Regions from separate parts of the Heyndrickxia sp. FSL W8-0496 genome, predicted to be linked through region 3. Evidence: riboswitches for the same ligand, from Rfam matches in the RefSeq annotation. Region 3 holds a riboswitch; each other region holds the start of a gene.
What was found. A riboswitch is a leader RNA that binds a small molecule or an ion and turns the genes downstream of it on or off. The one in region 3 is predicted to bind S-adenosylmethionine.
Positions count from the first base shown of each region.

Region 1: linked by a shared signal. The riboswitch ahead of NST63_RS06965 (methionine ABC transporter ATP-binding protein) and the one ahead of NST63_RS06230 (O-acetylhomoserine aminocarboxypropyltransferase/cysteine synthase family protein) in region 3 are both predicted to bind S-adenosylmethionine.
Region 2: linked by a shared signal. The riboswitch ahead of NST63_RS13675 (Fur-regulated basic protein FbpA) and the one ahead of NST63_RS06230 (O-acetylhomoserine aminocarboxypropyltransferase/cysteine synthase family protein) in region 3 are both predicted to bind S-adenosylmethionine.

Region 1 covers NZ_JBBOXX010000001.1:1,411,061-1,419,220, forward strand. The annotation lists gene NST63_RS06940 (arsenate reductase family protein) at 457-813, shown strand; gene gcvH (glycine cleavage system protein GcvH) at 884-1,267, shown strand; gene NST63_RS06950 (thioredoxin family protein) at 1,433-1,750, shown strand; gene NST63_RS06955 (MFS transporter) at 1,838-3,106, shown strand; gene NST63_RS06960 (hypothetical protein) at 3,273-3,611, shown strand; SAM riboswitch class I at 3,757-3,862, shown strand; gene NST63_RS06965 (methionine ABC transporter ATP-binding protein) at 3,969-5,000, shown strand; gene NST63_RS06970 (methionine ABC transporter permease) at 4,993-5,661, shown strand; gene NST63_RS06975 (MetQ/NlpA family ABC transporter substrate-binding protein) at 5,689-6,522, shown strand; gene sufC (Fe-S cluster assembly ATPase SufC) at 7,354-8,139, shown strand; gene sufD (Fe-S cluster assembly protein SufD) at 8,157-8,160, shown strand, end outside.
Region 2 covers NZ_JBBOXX010000001.1:2,710,986-2,719,145, reverse strand. The annotation lists gene queC (7-cyano-7-deazaguanine synthase QueC) at 1-95, shown strand, start outside; gene NST63_RS13695 (RNHCP domain-containing protein) at 165-476, opposite strand; gene sstT (serine/threonine transporter SstT) at 1,077-2,315, shown strand; gene NST63_RS13685 (YwaF family protein) at 2,436-3,143, shown strand; gene NST63_RS13680 (STM3941 family protein) at 3,345-3,878, opposite strand; gene NST63_RS13675 (Fur-regulated basic protein FbpA) at 4,301-4,504, opposite strand; SAM riboswitch class I at 4,575-4,680, opposite strand; gene NST63_RS13670 (hypothetical protein) at 4,841-4,969, opposite strand; gene NST63_RS13665 (YdcF family protein) at 5,146-6,183, shown strand; partial or broken gene NST63_RS13660 (IS1595 family transposase) at 6,512-7,420, shown strand; gene NST63_RS13655 (hypothetical protein) at 7,454-7,882, shown strand; gene NST63_RS13650 (MarR family winged helix-turn-helix transcriptional regulator) at 8,138-8,160, opposite strand, start outside.
Region 3 covers NZ_JBBOXX010000001.1:1,247,607-1,255,766, reverse strand. The annotation lists gene NST63_RS06240 (S41 family peptidase) at 1-805, opposite strand, end outside; gene NST63_RS06235 (homoserine dehydrogenase) at 1,115-2,110, opposite strand; gene NST63_RS06230 (O-acetylhomoserine aminocarboxypropyltransferase/cysteine synthase family protein) at 2,161-3,456, opposite strand; SAM riboswitch class I at 3,648-3,760, opposite strand; gene NST63_RS06225 (trans-sulfuration enzyme family protein) at 3,954-5,093, opposite strand; gene cls (cardiolipin synthase) at 5,254-6,699, opposite strand; gene NST63_RS06215 (murein hydrolase activator EnvC family protein) at 6,860-8,160, opposite strand, start outside.

The sequences.
Region 1 (8,160 bases), 160 kb from region 3:
CTTACAAAAGCAACAAACTATAGGAAAACAGCTTTTATAAAAAATAATGTTAATGTCCTTGATGCTATCTACATCAAGGGCATTTCTTATGTTTGTATTTTAAGGTAAGGCTCTTTTCTAGAACATTGTTGCTATTTAAGTAAAGTTTAACAAATAACTATCAGCTGAAGACCGCTACACGTTTCATTTCACTGAAGAGCTACAAACTTTATAAAAATCGCTGAGTCTTTTTATTGGGTGTAAAAGCCGGCAGTTAGGCTGTTACAAAGGCAACAAACTATAGGAAAACAGCCAAAGTAATAACTATTTATTAGCTTTGGAATAACGAGTATCCATCAGAAAAATTTTGAAAGTGGTAAGACCAAAATAATCTTTGAATTTGTAAGATTGAACAGGTAAAATAGATATAGTGTTAAAATAGCTAATAATCCCATAATTTAAGGTGGTGATTAAGAAATGACATTAACATTTTATTGGTACCCTAAATGTGGGACATGTCGCAAAGCGAAAAAATGGTTAGAGGAACATCAAATCTCCTTTAACGAAGTACATATTGTAGATAATCCTCCTTCACGTGAGGAACTAGAAAAGCTTTACAAAAAAAGCGACTTAGAGTTAAAGAAATTTTTTAATACGAGTGGTCAAAAATATCGTGAACTAGGGCTAAAAGATCGAATCCCAACGGCTAGTGAAGACGAACTATTGGATCTGCTCGCATCAGATGGGATGTTAATTAAACGTCCTCTATTAACTGATGGAAATAAAATAACCGTTGGATTTAAAGAAGAAATGTATAAGAATACATGGGCTTAAGCTAGTATTCTTGCTAACAAAAGTGTTTTATGTAAATATTAATTTGATAAATCTTTGGAGGGATCTTTGAATGAGTTTACCTAAAGAATTACGTTATTCTGAAGAACATGAGTGGGTAAAGAAAGAGGGAGAAAGCCTACGTATCGGTATCACAGATTTCGCACAATCTGAATTAGGTGACATTGTATTTGTTGAACTTCCTGAAGTTGGAGATGAAGTAACAGCGAATGAACCATTTGGTAGTGTTGAATCAGTTAAGACAGTTTCTGAATTATATGCACCTGTAAGTGGTAAAGTAGTTGCTGTGAATGAAGAATTAAGCGATAGTCCAGAATTTGTTAATGAATCACCATATGAAAAAGCATGGATGATTGTTGTTGAACCATCTAATATTGGTGAATTAGATGATCTTATGACTGCTGAAGCATATGAAGAAATGATTAACGAAGACTAATAAATAGATAAAAAAACTAGGGTTGTTTCCGAGTAACTTGGGACAACCTCATTTTTTTATTTATTTATTTATACCTTTATCAATCTTAATTTTTTTTGAAAAATTATAGCCAAGTATAAAGAAGGCTATATTATAAATATAGAAATTCACAAGAGGACGATCATAATGAAAGAATGGACAAAGGAAGAGATTACAGAAAATACAAGGAAGATCAAGCAACTAGCATTATACTTTTATACACCTTTATGTGGGACTTGTCAGGTAGCGGGGAGAATGCTCGATATTGTGGAAAATTTAGTACCACAGTTTGAATTTAGAAAAGCTGATTTAAATTATATGCCAGAAATGGCTGAGAAGTATTCAATTGAGAGTGTCCCCTGTTTATTAGTATTTCAAGAAGGAATTTGTGTGGAAAAAATATATGCTTTTCAATCGGTTACTCATTTGTATGAGCTTTTAAAACAAATAAATAAAGATGATTAAAACATTTCTGAATAGACCATTTACTTTTTTTCCTCACGCGATTATGATTATTTAGGGTATCGAAATAATCTAGTGGGGGATTTTTTTATGAAATGGGCAAATAGGTGGAAACAGCAATGGGGACGGTATAACTCGAATATAAGAAATGCCATTTATGGAAACGTTTTTACGCAAATTGGTTTGGGTGTTTTTATGGTCATTTACAACTTCTATATTCGTGAACTCGGTTTCCCTGATCAGATGAATGGGCAAGTCATCTCAATGACATCCCTGGCAACAGCCATTATTCTGATTCCAGCAGGAATATTAAGTGATAGACTGGGAAGGAAAAGAGTTATATTATATGGATTAATTTTTACAGGAGTTACCTTATTTCTTCGAAGTATCATTGAGCCAAGAACACTTCTCCTTATGGCAGCTTTTTTAACTGGTTTAACCCAAGCATTTATACAAGTTTCATCCGTTCCTTTATTGGCTGAAAACTCTACAGCTGAACAACGTGTCAAACTGTTTTCACTTCATTTTGGATTGATGACAGCTGCTAATGTGATTGGAAATATATTTGGGGGAGTACTTTCTGACTTACTTGAATGGATCTATAGTCCGATTATTAGTATTCGGATTACTTTAATAATTGGCGCAGTTATATTTTTGATCGGAATTTTGCCAATAATGAGACTTAAGGAAATAATAACAGTTGTAAGCTACGATGAAAAAAATAATAAACGCTTCATTTCATTCAAAGAACAAAAGGAAAGTCTTAAATTAATCATCTTTTTTGCCATTGCACAATTATTAATCGGTTTTGGTGCAGGACTTGTAATCCCTTATTTAAATTTATACTTTGCTGATCGATTTAATGCTTCAAATACAACGATTGGATTTATTATTTCGATGGGTCAGGCAGCAACCGCCATCGCTATGTTTATTGGTCCATTTGTAGTAAGTAAAGTAGGGGAGGTTAAGGCAGTTGTCTTTTTGCAATTGGCTTCTCTCCCATTTTTATTATTAACGGGATTTACTCATAGTTTATTACTTGCAGCAATTGGATTTTTATTCAGGCAGGCTTTAATGAATGCAGGAAATCCAATTCAAATGTCATTAATGATGTCTAAAGTTGATAATTCAGTGAAGGGTCTTGCAAACTCTGTCAATCAAATGGTATTTAATTTAGGATGGGGGTTGATGGGGCCAGTTTCAATGGGAATTGTTTCACGAAATGGTTCTTATAATGGCTACGCCATTGTTTTTTCAATCACATGTTTTTTATATTTAGTGGGGTCGATCTACTTTTTTATTGTCTTTAAATCTTTTGGAAGCAAAAAAGATCATCCTCCTATTTCAAAAGTAGTATAAATACTTATGACAAATTTCTTGGGAAATAAATAGATAATGATTTTATTCGACAAGAATTTTTTTATGTATTTTATATCTTGAAAAAATTGTAGAACGATAGATAGAGGATTTTCTTTTCAAAAAATGAATAAGTGTATAAAAGATAAACGAGAAATGGGTGATCTTTATGGATTCATTTTTTGAAAGACTGATTCAAGAGTTGGATAATCGAAAACATTTGAATGCCTTATTTCCAAACCATCCTATTATGATAAAATTTGTTTGCGATAAAGAGGAATGGGGATTGTATATTTCTAAAAATAGCTGTTCTATAATGAAAAAAGATATAGGCGAATCGAATTTAGAAATACATGCCTCCAAACCAATACTTTGTCATCTTTTAAATGGTCATATTCGCTTAAGTCAATTAGTGAAAAATAACGAACTTACATTATATGGCTCCTATCGCTTATCACTTTTACTTGAATCGATTTTATGGCTAAGTAGAGACTATCAGATTGCATGAATGGAGAACTATATTTATTGTGATTTTTTGTTGACAGTCATTAACCATCATGATACAATGACTTTTGTACTAATTAAGTCTTTGATATTGAAAGTTTAATAATGGAATTTTTTGTTTGAAAGATTAACAATTAAATATATATGTGCTCTTATCAAGAGAGGTGGAGGGATGTGCCCTATGAAGCCCGGCAACCGTCAGTTATCTGAAATGGTGCCAATTCACACAAAGTTTTTAACTTTGGAAGATGAGAGGAAGGTTTCATAATTATTCATGCCTTTCTGTCATTTTGCAGAAAGGCATTTTATTTTGCCCAGATTATTGGAATACTAGGCGTCATATACAAGTGAGGTGGACAGCATGATAACCGTTCAAAAAGTAAAAAAAATATTTTCTACAAAAAATGGAGAAGTTACAGCAGTTAATGACATTAACATTGATATAAATAAAGGTGAGATTTTTGGTGTAATTGGCTATTCAGGTGCCGGGAAAAGTACGTTAATTCGTATGTTAAATGGTCTAGAAATTCCAACCTCGGGTAAGATTCATGTAGCTGGGAAGGAAATTTCGAGTATAAAGGGTGCAGAGCTAAGAAAAGCAAGACAAGGCATTGGAATGATATTTCAGCATTTTAATCTTCTCTGGTCACGTACTGTTAGGGAAAATATTTCTTTTCCTCTTGAAATCGCGGGTGTACCAAAACAGCAGCGTAGAAAAAAAGTAGACGAATTAATTAAGCTTGTTGGATTAGATGGAAGGGAAGAAGCATATCCTTCACAGCTTAGTGGTGGACAAAAGCAACGTGTAGGTATTGCCCGTGCTTTAGCAAATGACCCTCAAGTACTTTTATGTGATGAGGCGACTTCTGCATTGGACCCACAGACTACAGATTCTATTTTGGATCTATTAGTGGATATTAATAAAAGACTTGGATTAACGATTGTGCTAATTACACATGAAATGCATGTGATTAGGAAAATTTGTCATCGAGTTGCTGTTATGGAAAATGGTCAGGTTGTTGAGATGGGAAGCGTACTTGATGTGTTTAGAAAACCTCAAGAGAAAATAACAAAGCGTTTCGTTAGACAACTCACAGAACCTGAAGATACCCATGAAACAGTACAACAACTATTAAATATGTATCCAAGTGGACGATTAGTGAAGATTACTTTTATTGGAGGTTCTGCTGAACAACCGATTATAACTGATCTTATTAGGAATTATTCTCTTTCTGTAAATATTATTCAGGGCAACATCTCACAAACACAGAATGGATCATATGGGACATTGTTCATTCATGTAGATGGTGAGGAAGAAGAGATAAATAAGGGATTAACTTATTTGCAAAAACAACAGGAGATTGAACTAGAGGTGATGAAGGCAGATGCTTGAGAAATACTTTCCAAACGTAGATTGGGTTTCTATGTGGGATGCCACAAAAGAAACTATATATATGTCATTCTGGTCCGTGATTGCAACATTTGTAATCGGAATATTATTAGGATTATTATTGTTTTTTACAGCTAAAGGAAGTTTATGGGAAAACCGTGCAATAAACTCAATTATCTCAGCAATTGTTAATGTTTTTCGTTCGATTCCTTTCATTATATTAATTGTTCTTTTAATACCATTTACTAAAACAATTGTCGGTTCCATAATTGGGCCAGAAGCAGCATTACCTGCATTGATTATAGGTGCGGCACCTTTTTATGCAAGATTAGTGGAGATTGGTCTAAGAGAAGTCGATAAAGGTGTTATTGAAGCAGCGAGGGCTATGGGTGCCAAGATGAGTACCATTATATTTAAAGTATTATTACCAGAATCAATGCCGGCCATTGTTTCAGGTATAACTGTTACATCCATTGCTATTGTAGGGTATACCGCAATGGCAGGTGCAATTGGTGCCGGCGGATTAGGAAATCTAGCCTATTTAGATGGCTTCCAAAGAAATCGTACAGATGTTACTTTTGTAGCTACTATCATTATTTTAATTATCGTTTTCATCATCCAGATGATTGGTGATTTAATTACAAGAAAAATAGATAAGCGATAACTTCATATTAAAGAGGAGGAAATACAAATGAAAAAATGGTTAGGTATTCTTTTTGCAACATTGCTTGTGTTTGGATTAGCTGCCTGTGGTTCTTCAGATGAAAAATCAAAAGGCGATGGTAAAGAAACAACTTTAGTAGTAGGAGCTTCAAATACTCCACATGCAGTGATCTTGGAACAAGCAAAGCCTATTTTGAAGAAAAAGGGCATCAATCTTAAAATTGAGAAGTTCACAGATTATGTTTTACCGAATAAAGCATTAGATGGAAAAGATTTAGATGCTAACTATTTTCAACATATTCCTTATTTAGAAAAACAAATCAAAGAATTTGGATATGACTTTGTAAATGCAGGTGGTATTCATATTGAACCGATGGGGATTTATTCAAAAAAATATAAATCTCTAGATGACCTTCCGGATGGTGCTAAAATACTAATGAGTAATTCTGTCGCTGATCACGGTCGTATTCTAACATTGTTTGAAGAAAAAGGCTTAATTAAGCTTAAAGATGGTGTTAATAAGGATGAGGCAACGATTAAAGATATTGCTGAAAATCCAAAAAAATTAAAATTTGATTATGAATATGATCCAGCCTTCTTAACTACAGCATATAATAATGGAGAGGGAGATGCAGTTGTTATCAACTCCAACTTTGCCATCGATGTAGGTATGAATCCGAAAAAAGATTCTATTGCCATTGAAGGAGACGACTCACCATATGTAAATGTGATCGCTGTACGTAAAGGTGATGAAAACAAAAAATCAATTAAAACATTAGTTGAAGTTTTACATTCTAAAGAAATCCAAGATTTTATTAAAAAAGAGTGGAAAGGGTCAGTTGTTCCAGTCTCAGGTAAATAATATCGTAAAAAGCTTCGGAATTTTTCCGGAGCTTTTATTATTGGCAAATGAGTTTCAAAAATATTTGGTGCGAAAAAGAGTCATATCGTGAGAATCATTTATAATTTCGTGCAAATAACAATTGTTTTGTGCGAATCTAAAAAGTTCATTCCTGTTTCCTATTATAAAGTGAATACTCCATACATCTTCTCGAAACTAGCTATTATTTTGAAGCATTTAAGATCATTATTAAGTAAATAATAAAGTTTTTTACCATGACTCATGAATATAGAAGCAGATGCTTTATTAATCCGCCATATCCTTTTTGTTAAGATAGAAAATCTTTGTTATCATAAAGACCGTAAACAAAAAATGGAAGGAATGATTCGTTATTAACTCTCTTGAGTTACAGTACACAAATGATATGGAAAAGGCGTTGCATGGGGCACATGGAGTCGGTTACGAGGTGTACAAACAAAAGCATAAAGTAAGAATGCTTGTGGAAAAAAGGAGAGAGAGGGAATACGTTCGTTCCCAGCGGATGGTTGCAGACCTTGGACGAAAAATGCTAAATAGCTTATAATAATGATAGCAAAAACCAGTGTATCAAACACTGGTTTTTGCCCATTTTAAAATACATAATATAGTGAATTAGAGAATGAAGAATGGTGGGAGGGAAAAAACTAAATAGAATGTGTACATAGGAAAGTCCCGAAGCAGACTTTCTCCTTTCAAGAAAGTCCTAGAGCAGACTTTCTCTATTGATAATAATTTTAATTTGTTATAAGATTATAATGAGAATAAATTGAGAATGAGATTTTGAAATTTTTAATATACAACGGAGGTATAATCATGGCAGGTTCTACACTTATCATTAAAGATCTTCATGTTGAGATCGAAGGAAAAGAGATTTTAAAGGGCGTTAATTTAGAGCTTAAAGGTGGAGAATTCCACGCAATTATGGGACCTAACGGAACTGGTAAATCCACTTTATCATCTGCGATTATGGGACATCCTAAATATACAGTAACAAAAGGTAGTATTACACTTGATGGTAAAGATGTTTTAGAAATGGAAGTTGATGAAAGAGCACGTGCTGGTCTTTTCTTAGCGATGCAATATCCAAGTGAAATTAGCGGTGTAACAAATGCTGAATTTTTACGTTCTTCTATCAATGCTCGTCGCGAAGAAGGAAATGAAATTTCATTAATGAAATTCATTCGCGAGATGGATAAAAAGATGGAATTGCTTGAAATGGATCCAAATATGGCACAACGTTATCTAAATGAAGGATTCTCTGGCGGTGAGAAAAAACGTAATGAAATTCTTCAATTAATGATGATTGAACCAAAAATTGCAATTCTTGATGAAATTGATTCTGGTTTAGATATCGATGCATTGAAAGTTGTTTCTAAAGGAATCAATGAAATGCGCAGCAGTGAATTTGGTTGCTTAATCATTACTCACTACCAACGCTTATTGAACTATATTACTCCTGACTATGTACATGTAATGATGCAAGGACGTGTAGTTAAATCCGGTGGTCCAGAATTAGCACAACGTTTAGAGGCTGAGGGATATGACTGGATTAAACACGAACTTGGTATTGAAGACGAAACAGTAGGGCAAGAAGCATAAAGTTAGGAGGACTTAACATGA
Region 2 (8,160 bases), 1.5 Mb from region 3:
ATAATGGAATAATTGCAGAAGGGTGTGGAGAATGTCCCGCTTGTAAACTACGAAAAAGGGGATATGATGATTATATAAAAATAAAAGTAAGATAATTAAAGAAAGCACAAGAAACTTCTAACAAGATTGTTTCTTGTGCTCTTGAATACTTTTGAACATAAATTCTATTGTATTGCTTTCAAAAAGTGAATTAGTTGGTCCTCTTGTTCTGTATTAATAGCCACTTTGTTTTTACCAACCTTGCCACATTTTATACACTTATGGATAATTTGATATCCTTTTTTATTAGAATAATCTAGACCTACTGGAGCCATTAAACCTCGACAACTACTTTCCCGATCACCTGGCTGCTGATCTAGATGCAAAGAATATAAACAATATGGGCAATGATTACGATAACTTCCATTTGTTAATGGTTTAATTACCATCCTGCATTTCTTACATTGAAATCCTGTATTTTCAGTTTTTCTACTCAAGGACAATACCTCCTAGATGATTTTTTCATCTATGGAGGCAGGGTTCCGTTTTGTTTTTCCCCTATATGGAGCTTCAGGCTTTTGAGGAGAAGGGACCCGTTCACCGCTCGGCTTTACCATGCGATTAATTCTAGTTCCTACTTCATTTGAGCGTTTTTCATCTCAAAATCCGGACCTCGATTGATTTTATGAATTTGTATCAACCACTGTAAGACAGACATCTCCACCTTCCACTAGTAGGTGTTCTTCCTCAATCACTGACAATGGCATTCGTCCCCTATACTGCCCAATTATGTGTAAAATAAATTAACAAGAAACCACTCCAAATCTTATTATGTTTAAAGTATTCGATTAAATTATATCAAATAATTTAAAATAGTGGATTTTTTTCATAATAATAGTAGAACTATCACTGTTTTATTATGATTTTCAAATTAAATAGTAGGGTGAATGTACAGACACCACAAAATATTAAACCTATTGTAATATATCTAAATATTCATTATAATACTATTAATTAGAAATGCATCTAATAGAACACGACTTGAAGTTAGAATAATTTCACTATTCTAACGGTTTAACAACTAGGGGGAAACGTATATGAAAAGTATATGGAAAAAATGGAGTCAAATCAGTTTAGTCAAACAAATATTAATCGGTTTGATTATCGGGGTTATTCTAGCAGTTGCCATTCCAACTGTCGCCAAACCATTTGTTATATTAGGTTCATTATTTGTAGGCGCATTAAAAGCAATAGCACCTATTTTAGTATTATTCTTGGTTATGTCTGCCATCGCCCAACATAAAAGTGGTCATAAAACAAATATGAAATCCATTCTTGTACTCTATCTATTAGGAACATTTTTAGCTGGATTAGTGGCTGTAATTGTAAGTTTCATCTTCCCAGTAAGCCTAACTTTAGCTGATAGCGGAGAGGATTTAGCTGCTCCCGGTGGAGTCATAGAGGTCCTAAAAACATTATTACTTAATATAGTAGATAATCCGGTTAAAGCTATTTATAATGCAAACTACATCGGAATCTTAGCTTGGGCAATCCTTCTTGGTGTAGCACTTAAGAATGCACCTGACACGACTAAAACAATGATAGCAAACGTATCTGATGCAGTAGCAAAAATGGTTACATGGGTCATTAAATTTGCTCCATTAGGTATTATGGGACTAGTCATTGAATCAATTACGACAAATGGGCTTGAGTCATTATTAAGCTATGGAAAGCTACTTGCTGTATTACTTGGCTGTATGTTATTTGTTGCTGTAGTTATTAATCCGATTATCGTGTACATTGGTATTCGTCAAAATCCATATCCATTAGTTTTTAAGTGCTTAAAAGAAAGTGGTATTACTGCGTTTTTTACACGCAGTTCAGCAGCCAATATTCCTGTTAATATGAGATTATGTGAAAAGTTAGGTTTGGATAAGGATACGTATTCGGTTTCTATTCCATTAGGTGCAACAATTAATATGGCTGGTGCAGCTGTGACTATTTCTGTGTTAACACTTGCCGCTGTTCATACATTGGGTATTCACGTTGATATTCCTACAGCGATCATTCTTAGTGTTTTAGCTGCTGTATGTGCCTGTGGAGCTTCAGGAGTTGCTGGAGGTTCCTTATTATTGATTCCATTAGCATGTAGTTTATTTGGAATTCCAAATGATGTAGCTATGACAGTAGTTGGGGTAGGATTTATCGTAGGGGTTTTACAAGATTCTTGTGAAACTGCTTTAAATTCTTCCACCGACGTACTCTTTACAGCTACTGCTGAATATAGACAACGACGGAAAGAAGGAAAAAGTATTAATTTTAAACAGGCATCTTAAAGTAGTAAACCCTCCATACTTAGGTAGGAGGGTTTTTCTTATGCTATATACAGTACCTTTCTTTAAATAACATGAATCTCGGAGACTTAGAGTATCTTATATGAGAGAAGGGGGGATAATATGGAGGGTTTTTTTAAGCATAAATATGAGGCTTTTCCATTTGAAATATTCTCATTTTCACATACTTTGATGATAATTGTAATGTTTATTGGTGTTTTATTCATAATTTTAGGACGCACTTTTTTGAAGAAACATAATCAAATCGTGCGAATATCCTTTTTTACAATACTTTTCCTCTTAGAATTTCTTTATCATATATGGCTTTATAGTGGGGGAGTATGGGATGTATCTTTTGCATTGCCACTTCAGCTTTGTTCGATAAGCCTAATTTTATGTTTAATCATGTTATTAACAAAATCTCAGGTTGTTTTTCAAATCGTTTATTTTATGGGGATCTCGGGAGCATTAATGGCAATCATTACCCCTGAATTATTCTTAGGATATCCGCATTTTCGCTTCTTTCAATTTTTTATTACCCATATTCTGATCATTTGGACTTGTATTTATTATGTTATAGTACATCAGTATATTCCTACCACTAAAGGTTTGGTGAGCTCGTTTTTCTTTTTGAATGGATGTGCAGGAATTGCCTATTTTTTAAATAAAATCACTAGTGGAAATTATATGTTTCTATCATATAAACCAATAAATGGTTCCTTATTAGATTATTTTGGCCCCTATCCATATTATATTCTATCTTTAGAAGCGGCCGCCTTGATTTTGTTTATATTATTATTGCTTCCATTTAAGTTAAAAAAGAAGAGATAAATTTATAAATTAAAATATCGTTTTATAAACACTTTTTAACCCAATAGATCTGGGAAAAGTAGCTACGAAGAGTGTAGCTAATTCTAATTGATGAGTTTATTAATATATAAATTGATAGTTTGTTGTTTGTGCACGACAATCTTATAGAATATGAGGTTCAAGAAAAACAGCACCACTAAACCATACTGGTGCTGTTTGTATTTACGCTTGTCGTTCATCTTCAAGATAAAAACCTATATTTTGTTCAGCAAGTGCTTCAAAAAAACCTTCTTTATCCTTCAAGTTATTAATGGAAACATTTATGGCAGGGTAACCCATGCTTTTATTTGCTTCTAAAAGCTTTTTGTTCATACCAGTGAATTTATTCACGTATTTATCTTCATCAAATAATATAAAACCTAACATTGCCTGTTTATTGATTTGATATGGAATACATCCATCGATATCTTCCCATGGGATAAATCCAATTTTAGGAATGTATCCATTAATCATAATGCCTTCTGTACTAATGACAACGGAAGGTTCGTTTGTTGTCGCCTTTTTTAGTAGTACGATGGACACAGGTATAAGAACTATAGTTAATATGAGAGAGAGAATGAACATTGGAAATTCCAAAGTAATTGACCCGAAAAGCATAGCAAGGGTGATACCACCAAATACAAGTGTCAATGTTATAGTTAAAATTGAAAAGCCAATCATTCTTGCCCTAGAGTCAAAAAATTCTTTTTTCTGCATCGTTTCACCTTTCCATATTTTATGATGACATCCTTTTCATCCTAATTATTCCAACTGAATTGTATAATAAATGGAAAGTACATGTATATAGGCCAATAGAATTAGTAGATGAGTACGGATATTGATATATAGTGAAATAAACAGAGGAAGTGTAATAAAACGAAATTTTGAATTGGAATTGAAAATGGAAAATTTTAAGCATGAGTAATCCCTAATATGAAAACTACACCCTGTTTTTGTGTCGTTTGTTGTTTTTGTATTATCTCTGGCTTTTACACCAAATAAAGAGTTCAGTGTTCTTATGAGGTTTGCCAAACTTCAACTTACTTTTTCAGTTAAGATATGAGTTGAATAGTAAGAAGGTTTGAAAATAAGGCCTAAATAAAAAAGCCCCTTTTAAAATTAAAGAGGCTATTACTAATTTATTTAAAATTAATCCATCGAATAGAGTCTATTCCACTATGTGGATGATTTTTAGATGTAATTTTATAATACTCATATTCCAAATCTAATAAAGATAATTCAAAAAGATGCTTTCCATCTTTTTTGTATTGTCCATTTTCAATTAACTTATTAATTAAATCGTTTCGACGACTTTCTATTGTTTCATTTAACAATCTTTCCATTTTCATTTCCTCTCTTATGTTAGTTTCTTTTAATTGGATAAGAAGAGGAATGATCAACTGTATAAACCTCAACTTATCTTTCAAGCAATTTGCTTGCAGGATTTAGCACAGGATTCAAAAAAGAATCTGCTGCTGAGGTTTCATAGGGCCAGTCCCTCCACCTCTCTTGATAAGTATTTATGTAATTACAGATTAAAGCATATTAATCCGATTTGTCAACTATGTTTATTCGAGGTTTTTTACTCAATTGTAATTAATTTAAGCTATAAGAGTTATGGAAAGCCAAGTAAAAAATCAAACAAACCGGTTAAAAAAATCGGTTTGTTTGATTTTAATTTATTCTGTTTTCGTGCTCTGATCCTTATTTCTTTTATTTCCTTTGCTATTATCTCCACTAGTTGGAGTTTGTCCATGTAAATGGGGGGAATTTTGATTGTGACTACCTTGATTATATTTTTTAGTCATAGTAAATTGCTCCTTTCTTAGGAATAATAAAATAGTATCTCCTTTTTGTTTCAACTTATGATTTCTGATTAAAATCTAGCCTTTTAAATTCCATAAAATGAAAAAAAAGGTGAAAACTAATATAACTTTCATGTATAATGAATCGAAAAACTATTTTTGAAAATTTGAGGTCTACAATGCTATTAACAATTGGAATTATTACCCTTTTATTGTTTGTTACATTTATAAGTTCTTATTTATCAGATCCAAGAAGAGTGATAAATGGTTTTTGGTTTAACCTGTTTTTTTGTTCATTACTTATTTTTTGTTGTATTTTAGGATACAGTACTGGTAATAAACTCCTTATGATCTTTGCATTATTCCCATTTGCTATTTTACTATTTATAGCAACATTTGGTTTTTTTGCTCTAAGTGTTGCATTATTTTTAAATGCAAGGGTATTAATGAAAAAAGAGGGGAGACGATTTTCAAATGCGTTAACATTATTTTTAGGTATCTTTCTATTAATATTATTTATAAACCAAATCATAAATCCTGAGCGTTTATTATCGACTAGTTTGCAACCTCTATATGCAGGAGCTTCATTAATTGTCATTTATTTCTTTTTACATTTAACTAATTTTTTGACCGCTTATATGTTATACCAGTTTAATAGGCCAAAATACAATCAAGATTTTATTATTGTTTTAGGCAGTGGTTTAATTAATGATAGGGTTCCACCACTATTAGCAAGTAGAATAAATAAAGCGATTGAATTTTATTGGAAACAAAAGGCGGTAACTCTACCACCAAAATTAGTTTTTTCAGGTGGACAAGGACCTGATGAAAACCTCCCCGAAGCAGAAGCGATGCAAATTTATGCCGTAAACAATGGAATTCCTATAGAAGATACTCTGACAGAAGTTCATTCTGTGAATACTTTTCAGAATATGCTTTTTTCAAAACACCTCATGGATTCTTTAAAAGGAAATGAATATAATAGTATCTTTACGACGAACAATTTTCATCTGTTCCGAGCTAGCTTATATGCAAAAAAAGCTGGTCTAAATAGTCAAGGTATCGGTTCTAAAACGGCATTTTATTACTGGCCAAATGCAATGATTCGTGAGTATATTGCCATTATAATAATGAGACGTAAATTTCATACATTTGTTGTAGGTACCATATTAGGATTCTCTATCTTAATAACATTGATTTCTTTTTTATTTGAATAAGTTTTAAATAAAAGTCATTCTTCTTAATTGGAAAATGACTCTTTTTATCTTCAATGAAATATATCCTAATCTAAATTTTAAAATCTTAGTTTGGACGTACAAAATTGAATTGAACGCTTAAAATATTTCGAGTAAATGAAAAAGAGGCAGGTATACTTAAAACGACAAGTAAATCAATTCCGTTCCATATACTCATTTTTATTTGTTCAAATCCAAAGGTTCTTAAAATGGCACCTAGAATTGATAATATTGCACTTAAAAGTAAACCTGCATATAAGATAGAACAGATGTTATTAATGAATTCGTATAAATTTCATGTTTATTTCCTTCCTCTGTCGGTGGTCGTCTAATTAATGAAATGCGTTAAACTCACACTTCAAATAGGGGGTTGAATGCCCTCATTGTGTATCTGAATATATTGTAAGGTTTGGAAAATAGAATGGTCGCCAACGCTATCGTTGTAAGTGTTGTAGTAAGACCTTTACTGATACAACTAATACAGTTCTATACCGTACACGAAAAGGTGACGAATGGATTACGTTTGCTGATTGTATGTTCAAAGGCTATTCCCTCCGAAAATCTGCTGAAATCGTAGGGATTACTTAGGTTACACTTTTTTATTGGAGACACAAACTGTTAAGTGCATTAAAACAAATGGATTTTGAAAAATATGATGGTATCGTTGAAGTTGACGAGACCTATTTCCTATACTATCAATAAGGTCAACGTGGCATTTCAGAACGAAAACCTCGTAAGCGTGGCTGTAAATCTAAGCGTAGAGGAATAAGTCACGAACAAGTTCTTGTTGCAAGAGACCGCATATCTAAAGTTGCTTGTATGGGGCGTGTTGTGAAACAACAGGTTGATAATATAATTGGTTCTAAACTTTCAAAAGAAAACGTACTTGTAACAGATACTTGGAGAGCCTATAAAACCTATGCAAAAGAAAAAGGAATGGAACATTACAGAATTAAATCAAACGATGGCAAACACGTTATTAAGGGTTTGTATCACATCCAGAATGTTAATGGTCCCCATTCTCGAATGAAACAATGGATAGATTGTATTAAAGGTGTGGTTACCAAATATCTCGTCACTATCTTGCGTGGTTCTTGTTTGTAGATAACCGTAGCAATGAAAGCACAAAACACAACATTAAAGAGTTCTTACTCACATCATTTGTATTTGAAATGACGGACACATATAACTGTTTCGTCTTTCAAAGTTCAATGTTTAATTCTGGATGGTTATGTAGAGGAGGATAGGTATAATGCATCCACAAGAAATAATAGAGTTATTGATTGTTGGGGCAGTAATTGTATCAATCTTAATTATTGCAATTTTTTTAAAAGGTAGATGGCGAAAAAATGGTTGGTTAGTAGCATTAGTTATATTTGTAGCTTATTGTATATTTTTTGTTGCTCGTCCTTTTTGGATAGATGCACAAATTGACAAAAAAGTGAAATTACTAAGACCATACTTAGAAGAGCATTATCCAGATGAAGAATGGACTATTTCCACAGTTCCTCACCGTAAGGATGGCATTAAACATTTAAACCCTTACTATATTGGTGTTGTTTTTGAAAATGAACCAGAAGCTACTTATTATTATTGGGTAGAAGGTAAGGATAATATCTATCAAAAGGGGCGAGCAAACAATGGGTTAGAGGAATTTAAGCATATAGAAAAAAGGAAGTAATAATTTTTAGGTATTTCTATTTGATAAAGATTGGGAAACCTCTATAAATCTAGGTTTCCCTTAAATTTACCTAAAAATCAACATTCAAATTTAACATAGCCTATGTTTTAAAGATGAATGGGAAAGAGAAGTTCCAACATTAGCCAATAAAAAAGGGGATTTCAACTATATGAAATCCCTAAAAAATCTTGCTCATTTGTTTATTTACATTTGTTAATACTTCTATAATATCTGCAAGTTTTTCTTGTGAAAACTTCAAAAAGAGATCATGTACTTTT
Region 3 (8,160 bases):
TCTCTTGAACACTAAGCAAAAGCCCTCCCGGATTTCCTCTTACATCAATAATTAATCCTTTCATATTTTGTTTTTCAAGTTTTTTTAATTCTCTTTTAAAATCTTTTGCGGTATCTTTGGAAAACTGCGTGATCTCAATGTAACCAATCGGTTTATTCCCTTCATACTTTATACTTGCAAATACTGTTTCCATCGGGATTTCATCACGCTTCACCTTAAATTGAAGGGCTTTACTAACTCCTTCCCTCTTAATATCAAGCGTTACTGTCGTTCCTTTTTTTCCGCGAATCTTTGTTGTAGCTTGATACAAATCTAGACCTTCAATACTTTCCCCGTCAATTTTGATAATTTCATCTCTCGGTTTTAACCCCGACTTTTCTGCAGGGGAATTTTTATATGGGGAAACAATTAGGATTTTTCCATCCTTTGCGGTTACCTCTGCTCCAATTCCTTCAAATGAAGATTCTAATGTTTGATTGAATTTAGAAGCTGTTTTGGCATCCATATATATCGAGTATGGATCATCTAAAGTACTCACCATACCTTGAATTGCCCCTTCAACTAGTTGTTGATCATCCACTTCCTCAACATAAGAACCTTTGATGAGATTATATGCTTGGGCGATTTTCGCTAAATCTGGAAGGGATTGACCCTTGCTATTTGTAGATTCCAGAAAATGCTCGTCCTTTGATTGATCATTTATTTGAACATCCTCTGCTTCAAACCATTTCATTCCGACATATGTTCCACTTGCACCTGTTATTAATGCACCTGAGACCATCACTGCCATCCATTTCCGTTTCATAAGCGTCCCCCTCTCTTAAAAAGCATGCTGACGGATCCTTCCGCTAAGGGAGTAAGATTGGTTCCGCATAGTTTGTAAGCCTATTCTTCAATATATGTGAGAAAAGGACGAGTTATGAAACTTTCATAACGAGGATATTAAACAAATCCAGTCGTGCACCTTAATCAGCCCTCGACAAGTACACATATTCTTAAATTCAACAACTACATTATTGGTTTCTTGATCTCAGAGGTGGGCTAGGCGATAGATAAAAAGTATTTCTATATGGTTGTCATTTCCTAAACAAAAAAACTGGCGAACTCGCCAGTTTTACATTTGAAATGCAGGGATTTTCTCCTGTAACTGTTGATGTTGGACTATTTCAGCAAAGTCCTCAATCATTGCACTCGCTGTAGGCATTTTCCCAGCTCCAGGTCCTTGTAATGTAATATTTCCAACCAAGCTTGCTTCTAGTGCAATGGCATTTTCGACACCTTCAATCGAGTACAGTGGGTGATTACTGTCAACAATAATCGGCTTTACAGATGCTTTTATCCGTTGACCTTCTTTATAAATCTCCGCAATATGCTTATATCTTTGACCATGATGCTCTTTTTCTTCTATTTGCTGCTGGGAAATCGAAGTGATTCCTTCAATTTTCACTTCAGACCAGCATGGCTGTTCACCAAATACAAGTTGACTTAATATCATTAATTTACAAAAGGCATCTTTACCACTAATATCATTCGTCGGGTCAGCCTCCGCATAGCCTTTTTGCTGTGCTAAATGAAGAGCTGCCTCGAATGACAATTTGTTCTCTCTCATTTTTGTCAAAATAAAATTTGAGGTGCCATTTAGTATCCCTTGAACCTTTGTAATTCGATTAACTTGCAGCAATCGTTGGATAGTTCTTATAATTGGAACCCCACCAGCCGTTGTTGCTTCAAATGCAAGTTTTACATTCTGTTGCTTTGCTTTATGAATTAATTCCTGCCCATATTTTGCAAACATGACCTTATTAGCTGTGATCACATGGATGCCCTTATCAATTGCCTGCTTCAAATACGTGTAACCTGGCTCCTCTCCAACAATCGCTTCAAAAACTACATCCAAATCACGTATATTAAGAATCTCTTCGAAATCTGTTGTGACAAGTATATTCGACTCAATGTCTCTCTTTTTATTTTTATCCCGAATCAATACCGCAACAATTTCCACCCTTACTCCCAGCAGTTCATTAAGCTGCTGTTGATGGGAGTGTATCGCAGTATATACACCTTCACCAACCGTTCCAAAACCTAAAAGCGCTGCCTTTATGACTGACATTAAGAAATCCCCCTTATTCACCTGACCGACTGTGCAAAAATCTACTATTTCTATACTGTGACACTTGTTGCTTTTACAATCGCTTGATCTAAATCTGCTGTTAAATCTTCTACTGCTTCCAAGCCGACCGATAGGCGAATCAGTTCCTCTGTTACACCTGTTAGTTTAAGATCCTCGGCATTAAGCTGTTGATGGGTAGTAGATGCAGGATGGATAATTAAAGATTTTGCATCCCCCACATTTGCAACATGAGACCATAATTTTATCTCATCGATGACTTTTCTTCCTACTTCCCGACCACCTTTAATCCCAAAGTTGACAATTGAACCAAAACCACCTTTGAAATATTTAGTTGCAAGCTCATATGAAGGATGTTCCTCTAGTCCTGTATAATTAACCCAAGCAACGGCAGGATGATCTTGTAAAAACTGGGCAATCTTCAATGCATTTTCATTATGCTTTTGGACACGTAGATGCAATGTTTCAAGACCTTGTAATAATAAGAATGCACTATCAGGACTTAAGCTAGCACCGAAATCACGCAATAACTGCACACGAAGTTTTGTGGCAAATGCTGCTTGAGGCACGTCAATGCCATATCGAAGGCCATGATAGCTTTCATCCGGCTCTTTAAAATAAGGGAATTTATCACTATTCCAATCAAATTTACCACCATCAATCACGACACCGCCGATTGTCGTTCCATGTCCGCCAATCCATTTAGTAGCGGAATGAACAACAATATCAGCACCCCATTTTATTGGATTAGAAAGATATGGTGTTCCGAAGGTATTATCTATGATCAACGGGATTCCATTTTCATGGGCAACATTAGCTACTGCCTCAACATCTAAGACATGTAAGCTTGGATTGCCAATAATTTCTGCAAAAAGAGCTTTCGTTTTTGGAGTGATTGCTTCCCGAAAATTTTCCGGATCAGTTGCATCAACAAATTTCACTTGAATCCCATATCTAGGCAGCGTCGTTGCAAAGAGATTAAATGTCCCACCATAAAGATTTCCAGCAGCGATAATTTCATCTCCTGCACTAGCAATATTTAAAATAGAAAAAGCAATGGCCGCCATCCCTGATGAAAGTGCGACAGCTGCTGTTCCCCCTTCCAAAAGGGCAATACGCTGCTCAAATACATCAACCGTTGGATTGCCAATTCTTGTATAAATATAGCCAGGTTGTTCAAGGGCAAATAACCCTTGGGCATGATCTGTATCTTTAAAAACATAGGATGTCGTCTTATAAACAGGAACGGCCCGTGAACCTGTGGTTGGATCAGGTTGCTGTCCCCCATGAAGTAATAACGTTTCCGGTTGATAGTTTTCATTCGTCATTTTGAATTCCTCCTAGATCTTTTTTATTATTCAGGTGAGGCTAAATAACATTCATTGGCTAATAACATTAAGCCGCTTAAACTAGGTAAGGTTCATTGAGTAATTCCTCTGTTGTGGGATTTGAGAAGTATGGAATGAGGGGAAACAAAAAACCCTCTTCATAAGAAGAGGGCTTATTATATCAGTTCCTCCCCTTATCTTTCAGATCTAATTGATCTGTAGGAATTAGCACCTTTTCAAGCACGAATGCTTGAAGGTTGCCGGGCTTCAAAGGGCCTAGTCCCTCCGCCGCTCACGATAAGAGTGATTATTAAATTTAGAAAATTTTAAATTGCTCTTGTTTTGCATTATAAAAGATGGATGAATAGTTCGTCAACCTTTTTTCTATTAAAAAAACTTTTTAGTGGATTTTTCTTTCATCCCTTTAAAACAGCCGCTAAGTGAAAAAGCATGACTTTTTATCAAAGTAGCAAACGATACTAAACTTTTTACCAATCTTATAATGCGGCTTCTATCGCACACTCAAATTGCTTAATAATATCTGCTGAATCTTCTATTCCTACCGAAATACGAATGACCCACTGATTGATTCCTATGCTTTCTTGCTCCTCTAAAGTAAGACTACGATGAGATGTTCCAAACGGATAGGATACAGTTGTTTCCACTCCTGCTAATGTGGGAACAAGTTTTACCCAACCTAAAGAGGAAAAAAACTGATGAATATCTACAGCTTCTCCTAATTCAATGGTAACTATCGCACCATTTCCCTTACTTGAAAGATTTTCTGGATAGTAAACTTTTTTTACATTAGAATGATTCGTTAGGCTTTCTGCTAACAGTTGAGCATTGGATGCTTGGCGCTCCATTCTTAATGCAAGTGTTTTTAACCCTCTATTAGTAAGCCATGCTTCAAAGGGACTTAAATTTGTACCCAAATTAACTACCTTTTGCCTTGCTTTTGCCATCAATGCTTCTGTTCCAACGACTACACCAGCGGTTACATCACTGTGCCCACCTATATATTTCGTTGCGCTATGAGCCACAATATCCACTCCGTCGATAAACGGCTGCAATAAATATGGAGTTGCGAATGTATTATCTACCATTGTACAAAGCTGAAATTCCTTTGCGATTCGAACCAATTCAGTCACGTCTTCTATCCGTAAAAATGGGTTGGTCACTGTTTCAGAATAAAGAAGCTTTGTATTCGATTGAATCGCCTTTCGAATTGTTGAAGCATCTTTAAAAGGGATAAATGTGGTTTCAATTCCAAGTTCGTTTAATTCATGTTTTAATAAATGATGGGTTCCGCCATATATATCATCTGCCGCAACAATATGATCGCCAGCAGAGGCTACAGCTAATATCCCTGCTAAAATAGCGGAGAGTCCTGAGGATGTAGCAACACCATCAGGAGCACCTTCTAATCTTGCAACAGCTTGTCCTAATTCATCTGTATTCGGGTTACCAGTCCGAGAGTAGAGATATGGAATATTCCCATGATAAAACTCTTCTAATTCCTCCAATGATTGAAACGTAAATGCAGAGGTCTGATATATTGGTGTTGTTTTACTATGTATATTCGATGTATTTATTAAAGAATTATGTACAATTGCTGTTTCAAATGATTTTCCCATTCAATTAGCACCCCATATCCATTTAGTTAAATAGTTAAGAAACTATCACTAAAATTAAAATATTTTAAATTGTACGCCTTCCGTACACTTTTGTCAAAATAAGTTTGCAGACAATAAAAAGAGGGTTGCCTATATCTCGGGCAACCCTCTTTTCGTAACGTTATAAAATCGGAGATAATAATCTAGAAATGGACTCCTTAAAACGAATCCATTTCGGACGTAATAGATATTCTTCTAATGTTAATTCCTTTGATTTTCCCATATCATCCATGTATATTTTTTCGAGTTTCTTTGAAATATGATGACTATATAAAAATGCATTAACCTCAAAATTTAAACGGAAACTTCGATTATCAATATTTGCTGTTCCGACGGTTGCAATTTTCCCATCGACCACTAACATTTTCGCATGAATAAATCCATTATCATAAATATAAACCTTTGCACCAGTTTTCAATAGCTCACCTACATAGGAATAGGTAGCCCAATACACAAACATATGATCCGGCTTATTAGGGATCATTAACCTTACATCGACACCAGATAGAATAGCAATTTTTATTGCATTTAATAAACTATCATCGGGGATAAAGTAAGGTGTTTGCATGAAAATATACTTTTTGGCAGAATTGATCATTTTAATATAACCATTTTTAATTTGTTCCCATTCTGAATCAGGACCACTAGATACAATTTGAACATCTGTGTAACCAATGGAAGGAATGTCCGGGAAATATCTTTCCTCATACCTGATTTCTTTTGATGAAGCTTGATTCCAATCAAGAATAAAGCGTGTTTGCATAGCATATACAGCTTTTCCGGTAATTTTCAAATGAGTATCACGCCAATATCCAAATCGCTTATTTAAACCTAAATATTCATCACCAATATTAAAACCACCGATATAACCAATATTTCCATCAATAATGGCTAACTTTCTATGATTGCGAAAATTTACTCGCAAATTAAGCATCGGGATTTTAGCTGGGAAGAATGAAGCGACTTGGCCCCCTGCATCGATTAGTGACTTAAAGAATTTACGCGGTAGTCTTCTTGAGCCCATATCGTCATAAACGAAACGAACAGTTACCCCCTCTTTCGCCTTAATCGTCAGCAGTTCTACGAGCTTCTGACCTAATAAATCATCACGAACGATGTAGTAGAGTAGATGGATATGATCCTTTGCCTTTCTTATATCCTCAAAAAGCGATTGAAATTTGTCATCCCCATCAATAAAAATTTCTACATCATTGTCATGGGACATAACCGCATCATCATTAACAAGAAGCATATAAACAAGTTCTTTATATTGAACAGTACGTTCATCATGGAAAGGAAATTTATTATTTCTGAGCATATCTATTTGGCGCTGAGATATTTCTTTTATCCCAATTTTCTCCTGATCTTTCCAATAAAAAATTCTTCTTCTGCTTAAATTTTGTCCAAAAATTAAATATATAATAAATCCAGCAACAGGTATGAAAAGTAAAACTAACAACCACGCCCAAGTTGCCCCTATATTTCTCCGTTCTAGAAATATAACGATACCTGATAAAATAAAATTTAAAATGAAGAAGAATGCTAACAAAATCGTAAGAATTGTCATCCTGAACTCCTTTAACAAGATCCCATATTTCTCGAATAAATAAACTCACCAGTATCATACCATATAAAGTTATCTCAGGCACCATTTACACATTTAATAAGTTTTTATACATGTATTATACATAAAAAAGCCACATCATTATTGATGTGACTTTTAATCTTTAGAAGCTGATATAGTTTCTAGGGTTAACTGCATTTGAGTGGGATGCTGTCCATGGACCGACATAGAATTCAAAATGTAAATGTTGGCCATAGGCTTGTCCAGTACTTCCCATGTATCCGATGATTTGTCCTTTATGAACAGGAGTTGAATCCCCAACAAGACGCGAACTCATATGTGCATAAACCGTTGTGTAAATTTGTCCATTAACTGAGTGCGTAATAAAGATAGCATTCCCGTAGCTTGAAGAAAAGTATGATCTTGTAACTACTCCATCACCTGCTGCGACAATTGGAACAGTGCCTCCCTTAGCAATATCAATCCCAGAATGGAATCCATCTGCATCAAAGGAACGATTACCAAATTCCGAAGAAATATATCCTTGTGCAGGTCTCATAAATGAACCAGATGAAACCGGTGGTGTATCTGAGGAACTACCTCCACCAGAATAAGAGTGCTGACTCTGCTGCTGCTGTCTTTGTCTTTGTCTTTGTTTTTCAAGTCTCTCTTGTTCTGCGATTCGATCTTTTTCTAATTTTATCGCCTTTTCAATTGCAGATTTTTGCGCTGATAAAATCGATTGCTCTTCTTCTAAAGAGAGTTTATCATTTTCAAGCTGCTTCTTTTGCTTGCCAAGCTCTTTCATAATTTGATTCTTACGAGCTTTTTGTTGATTCATTTCAATCTTCATTGATTGTAATTTAGCTTGCATTTCTTCAAGGGTTTTTAGCTTCTTCTCAACATCTGCTTGTTTCTTCTCTAATTCAGCCTGATCTTTTTTCTGTTCTTCAATAATTTGTTTATCCGCATTTACTAATGTCGTAACAGCAGACATTCGATCTAATAAATCGGCAAAACTGTCTGATCCTAAAATCACATCTAAAAAGTTAACGGAACTTCCACCATTTGTCTGAATGGCACGAGCACGTTGATCTAATAATTGATTTCTTTCTTCGATTCGTTTTTTCAAGACACTGATTTCTGTTTTTAATTTGTCAATAGCTTGTTGAGCTTCTTTAATTTGTTGTTGTTTTTCTTGAATTTGCTCATCTGTAGTCGCAATTTTAATATCTAATGAGGCTAATTCATTTTCTAGTGTATTTTGCTTACCTTGTATTTCCTTAATGCCTTCATCTTTTTCATTAATATCAGATTTAATCGTTGAGCTTTTCGATTCAACATTCTTTTTTTGATTCTGTAAGTCTGATAGTTTCGAAGCAAATGCATCCGATTGGTAAGCGAGTACACTGCCAATTCCAAGAACAGATGCTAAAGTAATTGAAAGTAGTGAACGTCTCTTCA